DNA from 4 places in the Rhizobium sp. NZLR1b genome. Region 1 is predicted to be linked to each of the others. Evidence: predicted binding sites of a transcription regulator. Region 1 holds the regulator's gene; each other region holds the start of a gene.
What was found. The regulator LexA, encoded in region 1, represses DNA repair genes until DNA is damaged. The targets are predictions, from matches to a motif close to TGTTCNNNNTGTGTTCNG.

Region 2: a site for LexA is predicted at 1,653-1,670, ahead of HJB84_RS31255 (DNA recombination protein RmuC). Genes of this name have one in related genera too.
Region 3: a site for LexA is predicted at 2,486-2,503, ahead of HJB84_RS10610 (ImuA family protein). Genes of this name have one in related genera too.
Region 4: a site for LexA is predicted at 2,780-2,797, ahead of dnaE (DNA polymerase III subunit alpha). Genes of this name have one in related genera too.

The regions. Positions count from the first base shown of each region.
Region 1 covers NZ_JABDWC010000022.1:75,145-79,336, forward strand. The annotation lists gene kdsA (3-deoxy-8-phosphooctulonate synthase) at 1-637, opposite strand, end outside; gene HJB84_RS25835 (VOC family protein) at 634-1,530, opposite strand; gene lexA (transcriptional repressor LexA) at 1,728-2,447, shown strand; gene HJB84_RS25845 (ComEC/Rec2 family competence protein) at 2,428-4,192, opposite strand, start outside.
Region 2 covers NZ_JABDWC010000035.1:37,218-41,409, forward strand. The annotation lists gene HJB84_RS31250 (globin-coupled sensor protein) at 3-1,499, opposite strand; gene HJB84_RS31255 (DNA recombination protein RmuC) at 1,703-2,926, shown strand; gene HJB84_RS31260 (ribokinase) at 3,068-3,967, shown strand; gene ptsN (PTS IIA-like nitrogen regulatory protein PtsN) at 4,123-4,192, opposite strand, start outside.
Region 3 covers NZ_JABDWC010000006.1:1,370-5,561, reverse strand. The annotation lists gene HJB84_RS10620 (error-prone DNA polymerase) at 1-221, opposite strand, end outside; gene HJB84_RS10615 (DNA polymerase Y family protein) at 238-1,749, opposite strand; gene HJB84_RS10610 (ImuA family protein) at 1,670-2,422, opposite strand; gene HJB84_RS10605 (hypothetical protein) at 3,017-3,706, shown strand; gene HJB84_RS10600 (hypothetical protein) at 3,761-3,967, opposite strand; gene HJB84_RS10595 (hypothetical protein) at 3,969-4,169, opposite strand.
Region 4 covers NZ_JABDWC010000002.1:13,908-18,099, forward strand. The annotation lists gene dnaE (DNA polymerase III subunit alpha) at 1-2,543, opposite strand, end outside; gene HJB84_RS02355 (DUF5680 domain-containing protein) at 3,045-3,509, shown strand; gene HJB84_RS02360 (ABC transporter ATP-binding protein) at 3,578-4,192, opposite strand, start outside.

The DNA.
Region 1 (4,192 bases):
CCGGCTGCGCCACGGAATGCGTTGCATCGAAAACAACCGGCGCGCCCATCGACGCCATGATCGGCAGCGAGCGCATGTCGGAGACCAAAGTGTTATAACCGAAGGAGGCGCCGCGTTCGCACAGCAGCACGTTCGGATTGCCGCTGGCATTGAGCTTCTTCAGGACGTTTTTCATATCCCAGGGAGCGAGGAACTGGCCCTTCTTGACATTGACGGCGCGGCCGGTCTCGGCGGCGGCGATCAGAAGGTCGGTCTGGCGGCAGAGGAAAGCCGGGATCTGCAGGACATCGACCACTTTTGCCACCGCGGCGCATTGCTCGGCGGTGTGGACGTCGGTCAGGACGGGAAAACCGAACTCCTTCTTCAGGTCGGCGAAGATCTGCATGCCCTTTTCAAGCCCGATGCCGCGTTCGGCAGAGAGCGAGGTGCGGTTTGCCTTATCGAAGGAGCTCTTGTAGACGAGACCGATGCCGAGTTTGGCGCAAAGCTCCTTCAGTGTGCCGGCAACCATGAAGGCGTGGTCGCGGCTCTCCATCTGGCAAGGGCCGGCAATCAGCGACAGGCGGCCGGTATTGGAAAATGTGACCTGGCCTGCGCCCTCGCCGATCCTGACTTCGGAATTCGTATCAGTGCTCATCGTGTTTCCTCGAAGGCGAAGAGCGTGCCCTGCCCGGGCGCGGGCTTCACCAGAATGCGATTGTTCTTGCGCGTGTAGGTCACTCCGTTAGCAGCCAAATGCGCTTCTGTCACGGCAAGATCGGTGACGGCAAAGAGGATAGCCCGGCCGCGCAGGCCGCGGTCGGCGGATGCGACGGCGATCTCGAAATAGGCCTCCAGCCCTTCCGGCGTCATCAGGCTGATTTTCGCATTCGGCGCCGCGATATTAACGCCGAAACCGGTTTTCTCGACGGCCGATTGCGCCGTTGCAAGGCTGACGAAGGCGGCGAATGCAGAGGGGTCCGGCGCGCAAAGCGCGATCTCGGCAATGCCGGTGACGCCATTGGCATGCGTCTCTAGCGCACCGCGATCGGCCGGCAGAGGATTGATGCGCTCAACACAGAAGAGGAAGAAATCCGGCGCGCGCAACTCAGCGGCAAAGGCCAGCTTGAAGCCGGCCATGGTCTCGGAACCGTCCGGCATTTTCATCGGCCGGCTGAACTGCAGCATGTCGCCGGCGCTCGATCCGCTGCCGACGAAGCTCCGATGAGCGCGGCCGGCATCCTCGGTGCCGAACGCCACCGCCGAAAGCCCCTCCTCGCCACAGCGGAAGCGGAAGGCCCGATTGCGGGCGGTGAAGACATTGCCTTGCCGCGCCGATGCCTCGCTCTCCTCGCGGCTGGCGATACCGAGCGGCTCCAGATAGGTCTTGTCGGCAAAGAAGACGCAGGCATTCTCCGTTCCGAAGGGATGGCGGGCATCGGCGGCAACGGTGAAGCCAAGCTTGCCGAGCCTTTCGCGCGCCAGGTCGATATTGACAACGGGCAGCACGACATGATCCAGCGGGTGCGGTTTGGCCGAGTGCTCGTTCATGATATCCCTCCCTGAAACGCCAAGAGGGTGCGACAGCGCCACCTTCAATGCAAGACATGTGCGCCAATCCGGCGAATGAAAATAAAAAACTCAACGAGTTGGCGGCAAGTTTTACGGAAATTTAGCTACTTGCGGAACACATATGGAACATATAGTGTTCTGTTCTGGATTTGTTTCAATCAAGGGGTCACACGTCGATGCTCACGCGCAAACAACAGGAGCTCCTGCTTTTCATTCATGAGCGCATGAAGGAATCCGGCATTCCGCCCTCTTTCGACGAAATGAAGGATGCCCTGGATCTGGCCTCGAAATCCGGCATTCATCGTTTGATCACAGCGCTTGAAGAGCGTGGCTTCATTCGCCGCCTACCGAACCGCGCCCGGGCGCTCGAGGTCATCAAGCTTCCGGAGGCCTACAGCCCGAGCATCCAGCCCCGGCGCGGCTTTTCGCCAAGCGTCATCGAGGGCAGCCTCGGCAAGCCGCAGCCGGTCGCCGCCCCCGCTCCTGCAAAACCGGTCGCCGATAACGGCAACTCCGTCTCCGTGCCGGTCATGGGCCGGATCGCTGCCGGCGTTCCGATCTCGGCGATCCAGAATAACACCCACGACATCGTCGTTCCCGCAGACATGCTCGGCTCCGGCGAACATTATGCGCTGGAGGTCAAGGGCGATTCGATGATCGACGCCGGCATCTTCGACGGCGACACGGTAATCATCCGCAACGGCAGCACCGCAAGTCCCGGCGACATTGTCGTTGCCCTGGTCGATGACGAAGAAGCGACGCTCAAACGTTTCCGCCGCAAGGGCGCCTCGATCGCGCTGGAGGCTGCCAATCCGGCTTATGAGACCCGGATTTTCGGGCCGGACCGCGTCAAGGTGCAGGGCAAGCTCGTCGGCCTCATTCGCCGCTATCACTGACATTGGAGAGGCCGGATTCGGCAAAACTGTTGCTGCGCCAGTCATAGGCGCGATGGCGCTTCCATGGGCGCGACAGGGTTTCGAATGCGGTCACGACCTCCAGGCCGGCATCGGCGAAGCGCAGCTCGACGGAGCCAGTCCTGCGCAGCGTCTCACCGGTAAAGAGCGTCGCTCCTGATCGGCAGCTGTTGAACCGCAGGCGGACCGACGTCACGACGATATCCGCCGCGTCGCAAGCCGGACCGAGATAGGCAGCGTTGTCGATGACGGCAACCACATGACCATTGCCGAGCCTTGATGTGCACCAGGCCTTTTTGACGCAGGAAAAGCGGTTTGCTTCACCACCGGCGACAGCCGCCCGCATCGCCGCCCTCGCTTCATTCTGCTGATCGCGGGAAAGCCTGACGCGGCGGTCGTCTCCCTCCGGCGGGACAGCGGGACCATCCAGCATTTTCGGCGGGAAATGCGTCGGCAGGACAAGTGCTCTCTGCCACTGATCGAAGATGAAATCCGGCGGGTTTTCGCGGTTGGAAGCGATTGCCGCAGCCGCGACCACTGCGACGAGACTGCCATCCTCCGAAATCACCAGATCCGGCGCCCGGGGAAGCGGCAGAAGCAGCACGCCGAGCGTAGAGACGGCGATAATCGATGTGCCGATATGGCGCAGCCGGGTGCGCAGCAGCGTCAGCAGCAGAAAGCCGGCCACGGCGACAGCGAAATACCAAGCCGGCAAGCGGCCGATGCCGATATCACCGCCCCAACCGGACACCGTTTTGGCGACCGCAATCACCAGGTCGAGGCCGAGGCCGACCACCTTCCAGAGCGGAACGTCCAGACCGAACGGCATGAGCAACATCGCCAGCAGCCCGGCCGGCATGACGATGAAGGAGATGATCGGCATCGTCGCGAGATTTGCCGGCAGCCCGTAAGCGGTCAGGCGATGAAAATGTTCGATCGAAAACAGCGCCGTGGAAAAACCGCCGATCAGCGAGGTCAGGAAGACGCCGCCGAAGAAGCCGGCGACGGCAACGACCGGTCGGAAGACCGGCAGTTTCAGCAAGGCGTTTTCGCGGACGCGCCGGTCCTTCCACAGTTGATAACCCGATACGAGTGCCAATGTCGCGGCAAAGGACATCTGGAAGCTCGGGCCCAAGACTTCGGACGGCGAAATGGCGATGATGACGAGCGCCGAGAGAACGACATTGCGCAGGCTGATCGACGGCCGGTCGAAGAAGACGGCGACCAGCATGATCGCCATCATGATGAAGGCACGTTCGGCCGAGACCCCGAAGCCGGAAATCAGGTAGTAGGCGGTGACGGCGCTGAGCGCGCCGGCGGCGGCGATCTTCTTTGTCGGATAGGCCTGAGCGACGCCCGGAAAAAGGCTGAGCAGCATCCGGAAGCCGACGAAGAAGATGCCGGCCGACAGCGCCATGTTGAGGCCGGAGATCGCGACAATATGAGCAAGGCCGGACTGGCGCAGCGCCTCCGTCGTCGCATTCGAGATGGCGCGTCGCTCGTCGGTCACCAAAGCAGCGGCAAAAGCGCCGGTGTCGCCGGGCAGGATCGATCGTATGCGGTCGCCAATGCTACTGCGCAGGTGGTAAAGCCATTCCAGCAGAGCTGCCGATGTCGATCTGGCAGCCTGCGGACCCGCCTCCAGATCCTTCTCTGGCGCACCGTAGAAGAAGCCGTTGGCGCCGATGCCATCGAAATAGGCACCGAAGGAGAAGTCGTTGAGCTCG
Region 2 (4,192 bases), on a different contig from region 1:
CCTCAGGCCGCCCGGCGGGCAGCGATGGCGGCATGGCCCTCGGGCCGGGCGCGGAAGCGGCGCAGCAGCTCGATCAGGTTCTCCACCTCGTCCTTGAGGCGGCGGGTTTCTGCCGAGGAGTGCTCAACCATGTCCGAATTCTGCTGGGTGATCGCACCCATGTTGCGGACCGCGATGCTGACCTCATTGACGCCGGTCGCCTGGTCGCGGGCGGCGGCGGCGATATCGGCGACGAAACGGTTGATGATGTCGATGCGGCTGATCATGTCGTTCAGCGCCTCGCCGGTACTGGAGACGATGCCGACGCCCTCATTGACCTGGGTCGAGCTCTGCGAGATCAGGTTCTTGATCTCCTTGGCGGCTTCCGCCGTGCGCTGGGCGAGCTGGCGGACTTCCTGGGCGACGACGGCAAAACCCTTGCCGGCATCACCGGCGCGCGCCGCCTCGACACCGGCGTTCAGCGCCAGAAGATTGGTCTGGAAGGCGATCTCATCGATGACGCCGATGATCTTGGAGATCCCGGTCGAGGATTTCTCGATGCCGGCCATCGCCGAGACGGCGCTGGTGACGAGTTCGCCGGAGTTCTTCGCCTTCTGCTGCGTCTCGCGCACGGCAGCCGATGCCTTTTCGGCATTGGCGGCCGTCTGGCCGACGCTGACGGAGAGCTGCTGCAGGGCGGCTGAACTCTCCTCGACGCCCGCCGCCTGCTGGGCGGTGCGAAGCGCCAGGTCGTTGGTCGCAGTGGAAATGACATCGGCGCCGCCCATGATCTGGCCCGAGGCCTCGCGCACGGATGCGAAGGACTTGCGAAGGGCGCCGACGGCGCGGTTGTAATCCTCGGCCATCTGCCGGAAATTACCCGGCAGGTCGGACGGCAGAGTGGCTTCGAGATCGCCGTTCGAAAGCGCTTCCAGACCGCGGCGCAGTTGCTCCAGTGCCATCGCCTGGTCGGATTCGGCCTTGGCGCGCTGCTCTTCCAAGGCGCGGCGCTTGGCTTCGAGCGTTTCGAGATAGACCGAGATGGAATAATCCATGTCGAGCATGCCGGCCTTGATGACCACCGACAGCTTCTCGGCCAGCAGCTTGCCTTGCTGGCGCGCGAAAACCGACGGCCACTGCTTTTCCATGATGCCCTTGACGAGTTCGGACATGACGATGGCGTAACCGCCGATATACCAGCGCGGCTCCAGGCCGATGCGGGCGTGCGTCCGGCCGACCGCGGTGACGCCGTCGACATAACTGTCGTCGAACGCACCGCCGGCGAGATTGGCCCAATGATCCTGCTGGCGCTGCTTGGCTTTGCCGACATGGTTCTTGTCGGCAAAGAAGCCGGCGACAGCCGGGGTTCTGGCAATCTTGGCGTAGAATTTATCGAGGGCGCCGCCGATCAGCTCGGTGATGACAGGGCGCAGATCCCGCATCGACTTGCGCGCCGCCTCGTCGAGTTCGATGAAATCGAGGCGCTGCCTGAGGGCACTGTCGGTCTGCCGGGAGGTCATCGGGATCTCTGTACTTGGCGCGAGTGTGCGGGAAGGAATTCTGCGCCGCAGGTTTTGGCGAATATGGTTGAGCAATCGTTAAATCGAGGCGCAATTTCTCCGCAGGAGCCAGCAGAAGTAGCGGCGTGCGAGGATAGTGGCGACCGCCAATTCCGTTCACCCTTTGATCTATATATTGCCGTCTCTTCTGGTATGGTTGCGACATGACCGTCAATTCCGATTCGTTCACTGTGTCGCTTGCCTCGATCAGCCCGGCCATGCTGGCGCTTGCCGGCGGGGTTCTGTTGGCGTTTGTCCTGCTGGTGATCGTGCTGCTGCTACGGGGCGCGAGCCTTCGCCACGAGCAGGCGGAGGAAGCGAGCTTTCGCGCTGGGGAAAGCGACGCGCGCATGGCCGAGCTTCTCAGGATCCAGGCGGAGATGCAGGGCCGCATCGCGGCGATGACCGAGGTCTTCGGCGCGCGGCAGAGTGAACTCAACCAGACGATCAGCCAACGCCTCGACGGCATGTCGCAGCGCGTCAACTCGACGATCACCGAGCAGACCAAATCGACCCATGAGAACCTGCAGCGGCTGCAGGAAAGGCTGGCGGTGATCGATGCCGCGCAGAACAATATCCAGACGCTCGCCAAGGATGTCGTCGGGCTGCAGGCCATTCTGTCCAACAAGCAGACACGTGGCGCCTTCGGCCAGTCGCGGATGGAGACCATCGTCGCCGACGGCCTGCCGATGGGCGCCTATGCCTTCCAGCAGACGCTCACCAACGGCTCGCGACCGGATTGCACGATCCGCATGCCGAACGGCGCGCCGCCGCTGGTGATCGACGCAAAATTCCCGCTCGAAGCCTGGAACGCGATCCGCGACGCCGGCAGTCCCGAGGCCGGCAAGACCGCCGGCCAGCAGTTCCGCCGCGACATGGAGGTCCATATAAGGGACATTTCCGAGAAATATCTGATCCAGGGCGAAACCCAGGACACGGCCTTTCTCTTCGTGCCGTCGGAATCGATCTTCGCCGAGATCCACGAAAACTTCGAGCCGGTGGTGCAGAAGGCGCACCGGGCGCGCATCGTCATCGTCTCGCCGTCGCTGCTGATGCTGTCGATCCAGGTCATCCAGGCCGTGCTCAAGGACCAGAGCATGCGGGCGCAGGCGCATCTGATCCAGGGCGAGGTGGCGATCCTGATGGACGATCTCGGCCGCCTCGACGAGCGGGTGCGCAAGCTGCAGGGTCATTTCGCCCTGGCGCAGAAGGATATCGACATGGTGGTCACCTCGGCCGACAAACTCACCAGGCGCGGCGCCAAGATCGAAGCGCTGGAATTCGAGGCAGGCGGCGAGGCCAAGCCTGCTCGCGACAGCGAACCTGCGGCCAAATCGGTGGAAAGCCGTACCGGTCTTCTCAAGCTCAGGGTGGTTGACGAGGAGTGACCGCTTCGGGCAGTGTCTCGCCCGAATGAAACAGCAGGAGCATGATGTCTTTCGAAAACCGCGCACACTTTTCGGCATCATGCTCTATCGAAGAAGTGGAGCATGCCGTCGCCGCATGCCCCAAAAGACGGGACACCCTTGATGATAACAGTTTTCGGGTCCATCAACATGGACCTCATCGCCACGACCGAGCGCCTGCCGAAGCCCGGCGAAACGGTGGCCGGCAACGGTTTTGCCACAGCCGCCGGCGGCAAGGGCGCCAACCAGGCGCTGGCAGCGCGGCGCGCCGGCCGCTATGTGCATATGGCCGGCGCCGTCGGCAAGGATAGCTTCGCCGCCGATGCCCTTTCCCTGCTCGATGATGCAGGAACCGATCTTTCTCTCGTCAAACATGTCGACGGTCCCACCGGCACGGCGCTGATCCTTGTCGGCGGCGACGGCGAAAACATGATCGCCGTCGTTCCCGGCGCCAACGGCCTGGTCGCGCCTGAGGATGCCGAGACGGCGATCGGCGGCATGAAGGAAGGCGATATCCTGATGCTGCAGCTCGAAGTGCCGGCTGCAGCCGTCGAACGCGCCCTGTCGACCGCCAGCGCCAAAGGCGTCACCAGCATCCTCAACCTTGCTCCTTTGATCCCCGATGCGCCGCGTCTCGGCCGACTTGCCGATATCGTCATCGCCAACGAGACCGAGTTCGAGCGGCTAGCCGGCCAAGATGGCATGGATGCGCAGGCGCGTGAGGCAGCCCTGACCCGGCTGCATGCCGAAACCGGCCAGACGTTGATCGTGACGCTTGGCGGCGACGGCGTCGTCGCCATCCGCGATGGGGCGGTTTCAAGGGCGCAGGGTCTGAAGATCGAACCCGTCGATACGGTCGGCGCCGGCGACACCTTCTGCGGCTATTTCGCTGCGAGCCTCGACGAGGGCCTCGATTTTGCCTCGGCGCTGCGCCGTGCGGCCGTTGCCGGTTCGCTCGCCTGCCTCAAATCAGGGGCACAGCCTTCGATCCCTTCGGGTGAAGACGTCGCAGCCCGGATATAGCGGGGTTTCCTTGCGAAGCCGCCGGTAAAACTCCTGCTGTTTCAGGGAATTCCGGCGGTTTTTGCCTGACGCGCATCGCATCGAAGGTGATTCATGCGGCGCGCTTTCTGCAGATCCTTATCGCAAAACTGCTGCACAGGTTTGCAGGGCCTGGTTCACGCAGCGTTCGACGTCTGCTCTTCATTGAGGAAGGCGTAGATCGCCGAAGCGGAATCGGTGGCGCGC
Region 3 (4,192 bases), on a different contig from region 1:
GACATCCCGTCGGTTAGATCGAGGCGGCATCCGACAACGAGGCGGACGCCCGTCGCGCGGGAGGCTTCCAGCGCTCGGACGATTCCCGCTAGCGAATTTCGGTCGACCACACCGATGGCGTCGATGCCGAGCTCCTTCGCGGTGGCGAACAGCTCGTCGGCCGACGACGCTCCTCGAAGAAACGAGAAGTGCGTGGTGACTTGAAGCTCGGCGTATCTCATCGCACGTCCGTCTCCTTCAAGCGAAAATTCCATGGATGAACCACTTGTGCGAATTCGTACCCCCGTCGACGCCGTCTCCGGAGCGATAGAGCCAGAAGCGCTCTCCCGCATCGTCCTCGACGACGAAGTAGTCGCGCACGGCCTCGACCTCGGACGTGCGGACCCACCATTCGCCGAAGACGCGTTCGGGACCGTCGGCACATTTCACGCGGCGGCGCTTGCCGCGCCAGGAGAACCAGGCTGGCGGATGGTCAGGCATCAATGCCATCACCTCCACGATGTCAGGATTGTGCAGCAGGCGCACCGGCCGCTTCCAGTCGTGAAGCCATGTCTCGTTCGTCGGCTCGGCGGCCGCGGCGATGCGCTGGACGCTGCGTTCAGGCACGTCGGAAGCGACGGGCGCGAGGCGATAGACCTTGTTCCCTCGGTTCCCCAGAATGTCGATCAGCGGCGTAACGTCGTCCTCCTCCTCTTCGACCAGGGACGACGAGCGTTGCTCTTCCTCGAGCGCCTCCGACACGACTGCGACGAGCGTCAGGCGTTCGATGCCGAAGCCCGGCTCGATCTTCTCCGTGCGGTCCTTGAAGAGCTTGGTGAGCCAGGCGACGTCGCGGGCCGGCTTGGCGGTTCCGGCGCGGATGGCCTGACGCGTCCCGTCGACCTTTTCCACGATGAGATCTGTACGACGGACGCCCAAGCCCTTGCGTTGTAGCTTGGCGACCAGTTCGATCACGAGACGGCCGACGTATCTGTTGATGGTTTCCGCAGCCCCGATCGGCTCGGCGAACTGGCGGGTCACCTCGATCCATTCCGGGCTGCGGACCGGCTCTATCGGTTCCGACGTGCGGCCGAACATCTGGTCGATACGCCTGCCGAGCTCGGGGCCGAAGCGCATGGCGAGCGGTGCCCGCGCAGTGTTGGCCAATTCGCCGATCGTCCGGAAGCCCAACACCCGGAGATCATCGACGACTTTCGGCGGAAGCCGCAGCAGAGCGAGCGGAAGCTTCTCGACGGCGCGGACGATCTCACCGCGGGGAACGATGACAGTTTCTCTTGTGATAGCCCGAGCGCACGCGTGGGCCGCACCCCACGTGTCGGCGATCGCCACCCTTGCCGTCAGGCCGGTCGACCGGAACCGATTGGCGACGCCCGTCAGCATCAGTTCCTCGCCGCCTTGGAGATGGTCAGCGCCTTCAGTGTCGAGGACGAGGCCGTCCGTGCCGTCGACCGCCACGATGGGCGAGTAGATTCCGAGTGCCCATAAAGCAATGCGCTCGAGGGCAGCGGCGTCGGCAACCGGGTCGGCGTCGACCATCGTCAGTCCCCGGAACAGCGCCTGGGCTTTGGCGGCGGGCATTCCAACGCGGAGGCCGGCCTTCATGGCGGCGGCGTCGGCGGCCGCGACCCATCGCTTCGAGCCCGACCTCGCGATGACCGCGATCGCCTGTTCAGGCGGAATGGCGGGATCGGCCCGACGTATCCTGTCTGTCGCCAAATCTGGTAGATATATGGATACGACCCTTGTCATCGCAGGCTCCAACTTCAAACTCAGCACACTCGCCCGCACGCGATCTCATCAATTCCAAAAGCCACCTCGCCCGTCCCACGCCGGGCACCGGCAAGGGATCGCTCGGCATCACGCTCACTCTCCATCTCGTCGTCGACGCCGTCGGCTGACCGAAGTCATTCGCTTCCGTCTGCCGTCGCCAGCGCCGAACGGCGATGCCCATCGTTCCAGTCTTCTCGGCGGCAAGCTGCAGCCGTCGCGAGGAGACCATTGGCAGACGGACGAGTTCTCCGACCACGGCGCCGAGGCCGCCGTAGCTGAGTGCCTCCTCCATGCTCGCGAGCACGTCCTCCTCCTTGTCGGCCTCCGCGAAGATCACCCTGTCCGGATGAAGGCCCGCCTGCGCCAGCGCCGGCATGAAGAGATCCGGCCGCGTCAGACACCAGACGACCTTCCCCTTGGTCCGAGCGGCTATCCCGGCGGCGATCAATGCGGCCGCCGCGCCGTCGACGGTGCCGTTTCCCCCACCCGCGAATTCATGAAGCGCTCCATATGCCAGACCGCCTCCCGGAAGACGCATATCGATATCCGGCACGCCGAACGGCAGGCTGCCGGCCTTCTTCGCGACGCCACCCTCGAGAGCGGAGATGCGGTCGCGCAGCTCGGCGATGGCTAGCTCGCGTGCAGCCGACATCGGTCACGAATCCTTCCTAAATCGCGGTGGAACAGGTACGACATCATGCCGTGGAAACTTGATTGTTCCCTTTCTGTTCCTTAATCATCGCGGCGTCAAGACGCGCGAAAAGTAGGAATCTATTCCTGAGAATTAGGGAGTCAGAAGATTAGCGAGATGAATCAAAACCGTAGCCGGACCTGTAAGTGGGCGTCGTCATTGAAAAATATTTTTGTCATCGTCGGCGCCTCGCCTGTGGAATTCCCTTCGGACAGCTAGCCGCCGACGGGCATGAAGAGCATCGGAGAAGAAGTGGAAAAACGACGACAGCGCCGGAAAACCTCCTGGCCTTAATTGAAAGACGTCCGGGTGGCGATCATCGAAGTCGAATGCCGTCTCGGGACAGCCTTGAGCGCAAGGCCCTCGTCGAACAGTTCGGAGCAAGAGCGAGCTTCGCGAGGCTACGGCGTCGGTTCGCGATGGGATGCGAACGAATGTGCCATCCGGATGGCGACCTGTACGGGACGCGCTCCCCGTGTCTAGACCCGTAGGGCGTTGCCGGAACATTCGACTGTTACACTCGTTCGCTCCCCACCAACCATGGAGGAGCACTCAATGACAAACCTATACAACGACGGCGCACCCAACTTTGCGGGCGGACCCGCCAAGAACACGTTGACCGCATTCTTCGACAGCAGAAGCGACGCCGAGACGGCCATCGACAAGCTGAAGTCGGCAGGCGTCGCCGACGTTCGCCTCATGCCCGGCTATGAAGCCGATGGCGAAGGTTCCGCAGCCGCAGCAGAAGGCTCTGGATTCTGGTCGCGACTGGGAGACTGGTTCTTCCCTGACGAGGATCGAGACGTCTATGCCGAGGGCCTTCGCCGCGGCGGCTTCCTGGTCTCGGTTTCCGTTAACGAGAGCAACTACGACACTGCCCACGACATCCTCGACGACGAAGGATCGATCGACCTCGACGAACGGGCGGATCTTTGGCGGGAAGAAGGCTGGACCGCCGGCGGGCAGCAGTCCGCGGCGTCGAAGGAAGACGTCTTCCAGGCGGATGCGGCTGCCGGCAGCGCCGCGGGCGTCGGTCGCTACACCAGAAGCACGCAAGCGACGTCTCCGCGCGTGCGGGGATATGATCTCGCCGAAGATCTGCCGAACGACGTCGTCGACGACGTGATTCCGACGGGTCATCAGCGGGACGTGTCAGAAGGCGATCGCACTGCCGATGATCGGCTGTCGCAGAGCCAGTCGATCGACGACGTACGGCAGAGCCAGGTGTTGCCGGGCAACCGCTAGGCGAACAACTACTGTCGAAGCCGCGCGCTGAACGCGGCTTCGACACTGACGCAACTACCGCATCCGGCCTTCGTTCTCATCGGTGGGATCGAAGTTGATATCCCAGTCCTTGACGGGCCTCTTCCCCGGAGGCGTCTTATGTTCGGTTGCGTCCTCCGAGCCGGTGATCACGGTCGGCTTCGCACTATGGACGCCCGTTGATTTGCGGTTCCCGACCGACCTGGCATACTGGCCCTTGGCATCTTTTTCGCCGTCTGACATGTCATTCGCCCTTCTGCTTCAGGCCGTCTGAGATCTTCTTTACCTGCGGGTCGGCGTTGGTTTCGCCGTTGGCGTCCTTCGTTCTGTCGGGATCATCTTTTGCAGGCATGTAGCCGCGCGGCGTGTTCTCCTGCGGACCTTCCCAGCGTGGCGACTGGTCGGTGGTGCCCGGAGCACCGTCCTGTGGTTTGTCAATTCCCATCGTTAAATCTCCCTGTTGGATAA
Region 4 (4,192 bases), on a different contig from region 1:
TAGATGCGGTTGGCGCCGGTCTGGAAATGGCGGAAGGAGGTCTGCACCGAGGGTGCGATCACTTCGATACCGAGGCGCTTGGCATCCTGGCGGAAATCGTTGACCTTTTCGGTGTTGGACATGTCGAGCGTCATCGAGGCGGCGAGGAATTCGACCGGATAATGCGCCTTCATATAGGCCGTCTGGTAGGAGACGATGGCGTAGGCAGCGGCATGCGACTTGTTGAAGCCGTAATTGGCGAACTTCGCCAGCAGTTCGAAGATATTGTCGGCCTGCGGCTTCGATACGCCGTTCTTGACGGCGCCGACGACGAAGCGTTCGCGCTGCTGGTCCATCTCGGCCTTGATCTTCTTGCCCATGGCGCGGCGCAGAAGATCGGCTTCTCCGAGCGAGTAACCGGACAGGACCTGGGCGATCTGCATCACCTGTTCCTGGTAGACGATGACGCCTTGGGTTTCCTTGAGCAGGTGGTCGATCATCGGATGGATCGATTCCAGCTCTTCTTCACCGTGCTTGCGGGCATTGTAGGTCGGGATGTTCTCCATCGGACCCGGACGGTAGAGCGCCACCAGGGCGATGATGTCCTCGATGCAGTCCGGCTTCATGCCGATCAGCGCCTTGCGCATGCCGGCACTTTCCACCTGGAACACGCCGACCGTCTCGCCGCGCGACAGCATCTCGTAGGTCTTCTTGTCGTCGAGAGGGATCGCCGCGAGATCGACCTTGACGCCGAGCTTGGCGACAAAATCGACCGCGACCTTCAGCACCGTCAGCGTCTTCAGGCCAAGAAAGTCGAATTTGACCAGGCCGGCCTGCTCTACCCATTTCATGTTGAACTGGGTGACCGGCATGTCGGAGCGCGGATCGCGATACATCGGCACCAGCTTGGAAAGCGGGCGGTCGCCGATGACGATGCCGGCGGCATGCGTCGAGGCATGGCGGTAAAGCCCCTCGATCTTCTGGGCAATGTCGAGCAGGCGCGCGACGACCGGCTCCTTCGCCGCCTCCTCCTGCAGCTTCGGCTCCTCCTCGATCGCTTTGGACAGCGGCGTCGGATTGGCCGGATTGTTCGGCACGAGTTTGCAGATCTTGTCTACCTGGCCGTAAGGCATTTCCAGCACGCGGCCGACATCGCGAAGGGCGGCGCGCGCCTGCAGCGAACCGAAGGTGATGATCTGCGCCACCTGCTCGCGGCCATACTTGGCCTGGACGTAGCGGATCACCTCTTCGCGGCGGTCCTGGCAGAAGTCGATGTCGAAGTCCGGCATCGAGACGCGTTCCGGATTGAGGAAGCGCTCGAAGAGCAGCGAAAACCGCAGCGGATCGACGTCGGTGATCGTCAACGCGTAGGCGACCAGGGAACCTGCGCCCGAACCGCGGCCCGGGCCGACCGGTATATCCTGCTGCTTGGCCCATTTGATGAAGTCGGCAACGATCAGGAAGTACCCGGGAAAACGCATGCGCTCGATGACGCTGAGTTCAAAATCCAGTCGCTCGCGATATTCCTTTTCCTCGTAACCCGGCGACATGCCGAGCGTCGAAAGCCGCATGTCCAGCCCTTCGACTGCCTGGCGGCGCAGTTCGCTCGCCTCGGCGCGTTCGGCCTCCTCGGGATCGTCGGTCGCACCGGTGAAGCGCGGCAGGATCGGCTTTCGCGTCTTCAGCACGAAGGAGCAACGCTTGGCGATCTCGATGGTGTTTTCCAGCGCTTCCGGCAGATCGGCGAAGAGCTTGGCCATCTCGGCCCGGCTCTTCAGATAATGGTCCGGGGTCAGGCGAAAGCGGCTATCGTCGGAGACGATGGCATTGTGGGCGACCGCCATCAGCGCATCATGGGCGTCGTAATCGTCGCGTGTCGGAAAGAAGGCCTCGTTGGTCGCAACCAGCGGCAGGTCGTTGATATAGGCAAGCCCGACGATCCTCTGCTCATGGCGCTTGTCGTAGGTACCGTGCCGCTGCAGCTCGACATAGAGCCGGTCGCCAAAGAGACGCTTCAGCGCAAGCAGCCGGACTTCCGCCTGGGCTGCATGGCCCTCCTTGATCGCCACGTCGACAGGCCCGGTCAGGGCGCCGGTCAGGGCGATCAACCCTTCTGTGCCGGCCTCTTCCAGCCAGGAGGCCTTGATATGAATGGCCTGGTTGCTTTCGCCGCCGAGATAGGCGCGGCTGACGAGGTCGACGAGCCGTTCGTAACCGGCATCGGTGGCAGCGAGAAGAACGATCGACGGCAGCTTGATCAGGGCCTGCTGGCCGCCGCGCTTTTCCGTTTCCAGCCCGTCTTCCATGTCGATCGAGACCTGGCAGCCGATGATCGGCTGCAGGCCCTCCTCCATCGCTTTCTGGGAGAATTCCAGCGCGACGAACAGATTGTTGGTGTCGGTAATGGCGATCGCCGGCTGGCTGTCGCCGGTCGCCTTGTAAAGGATCTTCTTCAGCGGCAAGGCGCCTTCGAGAAGCGAATAGGCGGAGTGGACCCTCAGGTGGATGAAGCCCGGCGTGCCGCCGGTCACCTCAGCCGTTGAACCCTTTGCCGTATCCGCCATGCCATGCCTTCCCAATCACCCGAATGAATCGGACGCATTGTCGGCATAGAGGGCGAAGATGTCCAGAAGAAGTCCCGCGTCCGGACCGCATGACTGCCATGCGGTCCCCTGAAAACTTTAGATTGCCATGACGATGAGCGAGAAGCTGGCAACGAACATTGCGATGGAGGTGAATGCTGCGATATCACGGATCATGTCAGTCATTTGGCTCTCCCTTACTTGTTATGTTTTCAATTTGTTCGATGTTTGTTCCGTTGTCAACAGGAATCTTTTCCTTCTTTCTTGCGTTAGAAAATCCCGGGATGCGCATTGCGATTCGGTAAGGTCCGGGACGCGATCTGATGAGGAGCGATGTTGTTTCGCGATCTGCCGTAGATCGTGACATGGTCGCCAGACGGCCGACCTCCTCTCAAGACGACCCGCTTGTCTCGGCTGATGTTCTTTTTTTGTTCTTTACAGATCACTGCATATTTGCCAGCATCCGGCCGAGAGGAGAACGACATGCTCGACATTGCGATGCTGAACGAATTCGTCGTAGAGGCCAAGGCTGCGACCTATGTCGGCGGCGGCGTGCCGCGCGCGCCCTGCCGGCCGGGTGCCCACGATATGGGCTATGAGCGCGGCGACTGGCGCTATCTCGACAGCTATTTCGGCGGCACCGATTTCGCTGGACAGGAGGTGGTGTGGTTTGCCGGCGAGCCCGTGTGGGTGATGAACTATTTCGGTTGGATCGTCGCACCAGATCTCATCGACGGCGCTGCCGCCGGGGCAGTGATCAAAGCGGCACTTTCAGCCATGTATCGGCAGGAGCGCTTTCTCGGCGGGATGGAATTCGATCATCCAACCGGCCGCTATCTCGACCGCAGCGAAGGCGGTTGCGAGCGGTTCAGCGGCCACGAATGCATCATGGTAAACGGCCAGAAGGCCTATATGCTCGATTATCGCGGCGGGCTGGTCCTCCCGTAATCGCTGCCTTAGATTTTTGTTTCTGCAGCGTTATCCCGGAACCGCTGCACACGTCCGGGCGACATGCTCTAGAAATCGACGACCTTGCCATCCGCGATCGTCACGCGCCGATCCATGCGACGGGCGAGTTCATGATTGTGGGTGGCGATGAGGGCCGCGAGGCCGGACTGGCGCACCAGCGCCTCCAGCGCATCGAAGACGTAGCTTGCCGTTTCCGGGTCGAGGTTGCCGGTCGGCTCGTCGGCAAGAAGCAAGCTCGGCGCATTGGCGACGGCGCGGGCGATCGCGACGCGCTGTTGCTCGCCGCCGGAAAGCTCGCCAGGGCGATGGGCGCCACGATGGCCGATGCGCATATAATCGAGAAGCTGGCCCGCCCGCTCACCGGCCTCCTTCCAGGACAGCCCGGCGATCAGCTGCGGCATCATGATGTTCTCGAGTGCGGAAAATTCCGGCAACAGGTGGTGGAATTGATAGACGAAGCCGATCTCGCTGCGGCGGATCGCGGTACGTTTCTCATCGCTCAGGCCGTCGCAGGCATGGCCGTTGATGCTGACTTCACCGCCATCGGGATGTTCCAAGAGGCCGGCGACATGCAGCAGGGTCGACTTGCCCGTGCCGGAGGGGGCAACGAGAGCGACGATCTCGCCTTTCGACAGCGAGAAATCCGCGCTCTTCAGGATCGG